2 regions of the Trichocoleus sp. FACHB-90 genome follow, and region 2 is predicted to be linked to the other one. Evidence: predicted binding sites of a transcription regulator. Region 2 holds the regulator's gene; the other holds the start of a gene.
What was found. The regulator NtcA, encoded in region 2, controls nitrogen genes in cyanobacteria. The targets are predictions, from matches to a motif close to TTTGTANNNNNNNNTACAAA.
Positions count from the first base shown of each region.

Region 1 (3,420 bases), on a different contig from region 2:
CAGATGTCAACCTCTACGAAATTATGAAAGCGGAAAATTTCTTAGAAAGTCGGGAAAAAAATCTCGCGAATATTTCATCCTAACTTTCTGAGAATATGCACTCAATAGCTTGAGAAGTTGAGAAGCGATCGCTTCTCAACCAAAGCAAAAATCAGGGATCAGTCTTTAACGGAAATTATTGGGATTCAGCCGAGGGTTGGATCGTGCGGGTATTCCGCGTCTCAACTGGGTGCCAGTACCGCCGTCAGATGGATCTAAGAAAGGTCGCAGGTTAATATTTTGGGATGGACGATTTAGGGAATTGCCGCCCAGAGAAGACAAACCCAGGTTTAATAAGTCGCTGAGCATCTGAGCATCCCTACCACCGACAAAAGTATTCACGCCTTGAGTTACCTGTCCGGTGTCGGCGATGCTAATGTTTTGAAACACGCGATCGCGCGTTTGTTGTGGATCTTGTCCCGGCGGTACTGTCAGCACAATTCGACAATCTGGGTTTTTCTGAGTGGTGATACAAACAACGTTGTAGTTGTTTTCCACAGATGCCTGCATCTCTTGCAAACCATCAGGTCTATAAGATTCTAACCTGCGGCTAATTTCGTTACAGCGTCGCTCTGATGTCCAACCACCGCCTAAAGGACTCGGAGTTGCCCAAGCATAAGATTGACTTGGTTGGCTCTTGGGATGGTACATCACCGTATACTGCCCGCTCATAACCTGACAGGTAAATCGCGACTCGTCGGCAGTTTTGCTATCTGATTCCGCATCCGGTTGGGTTGTGGTAGACTCTTTACTCTCAGGCTTGGTTTCTACCTCAACATCCCCAGGCGATGTCTTCTTTTGGTCTTCTACATCTGGTAGTTGCGCTTGAATCAGATAACCTGCATTGGCTTCACCGCTACTCAGTAAGATTGTTACCCCAACGGATAAAGCCAGACTTTGAAAAACTGAAGACCCAAGCACGAAAGCCAACTTACACAGCCGTGGTGACATATCAACCCTCTTAGGAAGTTTCTTGACTATTGTCAGCATCATTTAAAAAATGAGCTGTTTTCACAAATCTTTATAAATGGACATTTGTAGCGTATACTACGAGGGTGCGACTATAACCTCTATGCCCTGAAAGAAATCCGGGCAAGCGGTAATTGTCTACGGTGTCCCCTAAATACCAATGACGGGAAAAACCGCTCTAAAGTTCCCGCGCAGTCCTTAAATAGAAGATAAAAGGAGAAAAAACCAATGTCGGAGGCACAAAAGCCGCTGACAGTTCCACGCGAATACTTGGAACCGCCAGGAGAGTTCAATCCAACGCTACTCATGTTTTTATCATCCGTAGCGATGCTAGTAGTTTCAAACTTCGGTTACTGGCTGTGGGAGTGGCCTCACTGGTGTTGTTTTACCACTAATACACTGGCCCTGCACATGGCAGGAACGGTGATTCACGATGCCTGCCACAATTCTGCCCATCGTAACCGGGTAGTTAATGCCATCATGGGACATGGCAGTGCGCTGATGTTAGTCTTTGCCTTCCCCGTGTTTACGCGGGTGCATTTGCAGCATCATGCTCATGTGAATGACCCGGAAAACGACCCGGATCATTACGTTTCTACGGGAGGGCCCCTGTGGTTAATTCCGGTACGCTTTTTGTACCACGAGATATTTTTCTTTCAACGGCAGCTGTGGCGCAAGCATGAACTTTGGGAATGGTTTTTAAGCCGCTTGTTTGTCGGGTCTATTTTCTATATCTCAATTCAGTATCACTTTTTAGGCTACATTCTGAATTTTTGGTTCATACCGGCTGGCGTGGTGGGATTGGCGCTAGGATTGTTTTTTGATTATCTACCGCATCGTCCGCATCAAGAGCGCGATCGCTGGAAAAATGCCAGAGTTTACCCCAATTCAGTTCTCAACGTGCTGATTATGGGGCAGAACTACCATCTAATTCATCATTTGTGGCCTGCTATCCCCTGGTACAACTACCAGAACGCTTATTACGCCACCAAACCACTGTTAGACGAAAAAGGCTGTCATCAATCCCTAGGACTGCTGCAAGGAAAAGATTTCCGGAGCTTCCTATATGACGTTTTTTTGGGTATCCGCTTTCACAAAAAAAGTGTTAGCTAATACGGATTGGGGATTGGGGATTGGGAAAAATATTTTCCTATTCACCAGTTACCCATTACCTATTACCTATTACTAAGGCCCAATCTGGTCTTAGGGTTTTGGCACCGCGCAGATAGGGATGGTGAATGGGGGGGTGAGAAGCTGGAAGATTGACGTGGATTAGGAAACGGATGCAGCGTTCCAGTCCGCCCTCTACGTGCATTTGTTGAACATCTAACAGGGGAACATTGTCCCATTCAGGACGAGAACGAGCGATCGCTGCGGGAAAGACAGCATCTAAATCACGAGTAACCGAGAACGTAGCACTGATAATCTCATCTGGGTGCAGTTGATTTCGCTTTTCCAATTCATCCAGCAGTTCTGTCACCACTTCTCGCATCGCCTCAACGGTGTTTTCTGAGGCAGTTGTTGCCCCGCGAATCGCTCTAACTCGCCACTCCACGCAAAAGTCCTCCGAATATTAAAATAGTTTTAAGTTTTGAGTTGTTCCAGACGCGATATATCGCGTCTGAGTTTTAATTTACTCAACACTCAGCACTAACTATGGTCGATATAGCCACAACGGCTGGCCACTGGTAGATAGTTCAAATTCTAACCAGTCTATCCCAGCTGATAGACCAGATACCCCCTGAACTTTACTTGATACCACGCGATTCCAAAAGGGTTTGCGTTCTTCAATAGTGAAACACTTGGTTTTCTCCGGGTCAAGACCCACCAATTCTGCTGCCCAGCGGCGTGCGTCTTCCTCAGTTCCGAGTCTGTCTACGATGCCCAGTTCTAAAGCTTGCGCTCCAGTAAAAATGCGACCATCAGCAAAGCTTTTAACTTTTTCTGTTGCTAATTTTCGCCCCTCAGCAACCGTTTCGACAAACTGCTGATAACTGTTGTCAATCAAATCTTGGAGAATGTTCTCTTCCGGCTCTGTAAGTTCCCGGTCAAAAGCCAAAATATCCTTATAGGGGCCGGATTTGATCACCTTGAAAGATACGCCGATTTTTTCTAGCAAGCGCTCCAGGTTGTTTCCTCGCAGAATTACACCGATACTGCCAGTAATCGTGCCTGGGTTGGCGACGATGTGGTCGGCTCCCATGCCGATGTAGACTCCTCCGGATGCCGAGATATTGCCGAAGCTGGCAACAATCTTGACCTTCTGGCGCAGACGTTTGAGCGCCTCGTAGATTTCTTGCGAATCGCCAACAGTCCCGCCTGGACTATCTATGCGAAGCAGTAAGGCGGGAAAGCGTCGTTCTTCAATGGTTTTCAGAGCTTCCAAAACCCGTTTGCGGGTGGCAGCAGCGA
Region 1 is NZ_JACJOK010000056.1:14,277-17,696, forward strand. It holds gene H6F74_RS16160 (alpha/beta hydrolase) at 1-83, shown strand, start outside; gene H6F74_RS16165 (COP23 domain-containing protein) at 166-990, opposite strand; gene crtR (beta-carotene hydroxylase) at 1,237-2,121, shown strand; gene aroH (chorismate mutase) at 2,177-2,563, opposite strand; gene sppA (signal peptide peptidase SppA) at 2,663-3,420, opposite strand, start outside.
Region 1: the regulator NtcA is predicted to act here: its motif matches at 1,074-1,093, upstream of crtR (beta-carotene hydroxylase).

Region 2 (3,420 bases):
CGTAGTTGCCAGCCGAGAAAATTCGCACCAGGTAGGGGCGACCATCTTTAATTTGGTTAAGCAGTTGGTCTACCTGCGCTTGGGTAATTTGCACTACGCGCTCATTGACCACCTTGTTGTTATTGTTGTTACCAGGTTGCGTAGCTTTCATTGCTGTGCGATTTGCTTCTCGTAAAAGCTGATCTATAGCCTGACGGGCGGCGGCGGGATCGACAATACGGAAGACACCAAAAGCCAGAACTTGACCGCGTTGGAGAGCGACGTTACCTTGACGCAACGCTTGATAGGATTGGTAATACTGTTCCAGGTCTGCTACTTCCTGCTCTAGGGCAGCTTGTTGTTTCTCTATTTCCTTGAGGCGAGTTTCGCGCTGAGTAATTACTTGGTCTCGTGCGGAAATTTCCTCATCAAGTTGGGCGAGGGCTGTGTCTCGCTTGGCGATTTCTTTATCACGTTGGGCAATGCTGTTTCTCAGGTTGGAAATTTTTTGATCAAGTTCTGCCAAGGCTTGGTCGCGATTACCAATTTCCCGGTCGCGTTCTGTGATGGCTTGGTCAAGCTTGGCGATTTCGCGATCGCGTTGAGTAACTTGGCCCTTGAGTTGGGTGATTTGAGCCTTTACGCGATCGCGCTCCTTGATTAGTTCCTGGCGTTCCCCTTGAAGTTGTTGAATTTCAGAACGTAAATTTACCGCTTGCCCAGAAACACTTTCCAGCTGTTGCTGGGTTTTCTCAAAGCTAGCCGCAACGCTTTTAAGTTCGCGCTCTGTCTTGCTCAGTTGCGCCTCTGTCTGGGCTTGTCTGGCTAGTGCTGCCGCCAGAGACTTATTAATGGCATCCAGACGCTTTTGGGCGGCTTGCTGCTCGGTACGGGCTAGTGAGAGTTCGTTTTCAGTTTGTTGTTTCTGGGCTGCAACTTTGGAGAGTTCGCTTTCAGTTTGTTGTTTCTGGGCTACAGTTTGGTCAAGCTCCCGACGAGCGGTTCTGAGTTTTCGCTGAATTTCATCAACTTGAAACACGCCTGTGCGTAACGGCTTGCTGGTGGCAAATAGGATCGTCAGGGTTGAGGCGGAAATCATCAAACCTGTAAGAATTGTAACTAAGACCGCAGTTTTCTTGGGACGCAGATTGAACAGACTCAGCCGCGCTTTTCCCACGCGAGTGCCAATGCGATCGCCCAAGGTGGCGATCGCACCACCCAATACCAAAATCGATAAAATTAAGACCAGCGCACTGGTGGTCATTTTCCAGCTTTAGCTATCACCTCTCAAGCTTAAGCATAAAGGCTTTTTTGTGATAGACGCTGGTACTTCAACTATTGATTAACAAAAGCTGACAGTGCAAAAGATGTTTTAGGTGAACTGCTGGCTCAAAGCTACCGGGTTATGAACGGTAATTTTTTTCTTATTGATGGAAATCATTTTCTCTGAGCGTAAATCTCCCAGTAACCGGGTGACTGTCACTCTTGTGGAACCAATTGCTTCTGCGATCGCTTGGTGAGAAAGCTTCAGATCAACTGTAATTCCATTCGGGCCTGGAACGCCAAAATCGCGACAGAGAATCAACAAAAAACTCACCAATCGCGATCCCATATCCCGGTGCGCCAAAGTCTCAATCATCATCTCTGTTTGCAAGATCCGCGATGAAAGCCCCCGCAGCATCAACATCGACAATTCTGGATTATCCTTGAGCGCTTGCTCCACCTGTTCAATTGGTGCTGAAAGCAACTCCACAGGCGTAAATGCTACTGCGTGATAAAATCTGTCTGACCGATTCCCGGTAATCAACGACAGTACGCCAAAGACGCTGTTTTCTCGCAGCAGCGCCACTGTAATTTCTTCCCCAGCTTCGTACACGCGAGACAGCTTCACAGCTCCTTTGAGCAAAAAATATACCCGTTCAGCCGGGTCTCCGGGGAAAAAGATAGTTTTGCCCCGATCAAAGGTTTCCACCACTGGCGGAAACGCCCCACCTCCGATTTGACGGAACACAGCTGCTAACGGTCTATCTTGCGTCACTACCACTTCCTTATATCCTTATTGCTGCCCTAGAAACTCTTCTGGGAATTACAACCGACTGTGAGAAATTTCTGACTTTAGACACTGATAAACTGACTCTTAGGCAGTTTTTTGTGCTGCTTGATACATAATTTTAAAGTTGTTTTATCCTCCAAGTTTTTCCAATTGCCTCAACCCCACGGCGCAAATCAGATTGTTAAGGAAAATGTCTATATCTTGACAATACCTGTTTGATAAGCTGGGATGCAGTTTGAGTCATGTTGGGTAAGCTTCGATCCCGACGCAAGCTATCTGAATTACCGCCCTAAATCGGATATTCTCTAATATTGCCTTCAAAATTGACATCATGCTAGATTTATCAGGAAAAAATGCCCTAGTTACTGGCATTGCCAACAACCGCTCAATCGCTTGGGGTATTGCCCAGCAGTTACACAAAGCTGGTGCAAATTTGGGAGTTACTTATCTACCAGACGACCGAGGACGCTTTGAGAAGAAAGTCGCCGAATTGGTAGAACCTCTCAACCCCAGCTTGTTTTTACCTTGCGATGTTCAGAATGATGACCAAATTCGTTCTACATTTGATGCCATCCGCGATAAGTGGGGCAGGCTAGATATTTTAATCCATTGTCTTGCTTTTGCCAACAAGGACGATTTATCAGGTGATTTTAGCAACACCACCCGCGCTGGCTTCACTCAAGCTTTGGAAATTAGCACCTACTCGCTAGTTCAACTGGCTGGGGCGGCGAAACCGCTAATGACAGAAGGCGGCAGTATTGTCACCCTAACTTATTTGGGCGGCGTTAAGGTGATCCCCAATTACAATGTGATGGGCATTGCTAAGTCTGGCTTGGAAATGAGCGTGCGTTATCTAGCCTCGGAGATGGGGCCTTCTAATATTCGCGTGAATGCAATCTCAGCTGGCCCGATACGCACTCTGGCATCATCGGCGGTGGGTGGCATTCTGGATATGATCCATCATGTTGAGGAAGTAGCACCACTGCGGCGAACTGTGACTCAGACAGAAGTGGGAAATGCTGCTAGTTTCTTGTGCAGCGACTTGGCAAGTGGGATTACGGGTCAAGTGCTGTATGTAGATGCTGGATACGAGATTATGGGAATGTGATGTAGGGGCTGGGGATTGGGGACTGGGGAAAGAATCTAACTTACCCCATTCCCTAGCTCGATAGCATAGAATAATAAACTTACTTGTTTCTTGTTAGTGAGCATCTGCTATGCAGACAAGCGATCGCGTTTCCACCACTCCGAACCTTGAACAACTTTTATCACCTCGCACGGCTACGGTTTCACGTAAGACGGGCGAAACTGATGTCTTGGTGACAGTAAACTTAGACGGGAATGGGACTTGCAACGCCAATACGGGCATTCCCTTTTTGGATCATATG
Region 2 is NZ_JACJOK010000069.1:308,625-312,044, forward strand. It holds gene H6F74_RS20900 (DUF3084 domain-containing protein) at 1-1,243, opposite strand, end outside; gene ntcA (global nitrogen regulator NtcA) at 1,352-2,023, opposite strand; gene fabI (enoyl-ACP reductase FabI) at 2,364-3,140, shown strand; gene hisB (imidazoleglycerol-phosphate dehydratase HisB) at 3,250-3,420, shown strand, end outside.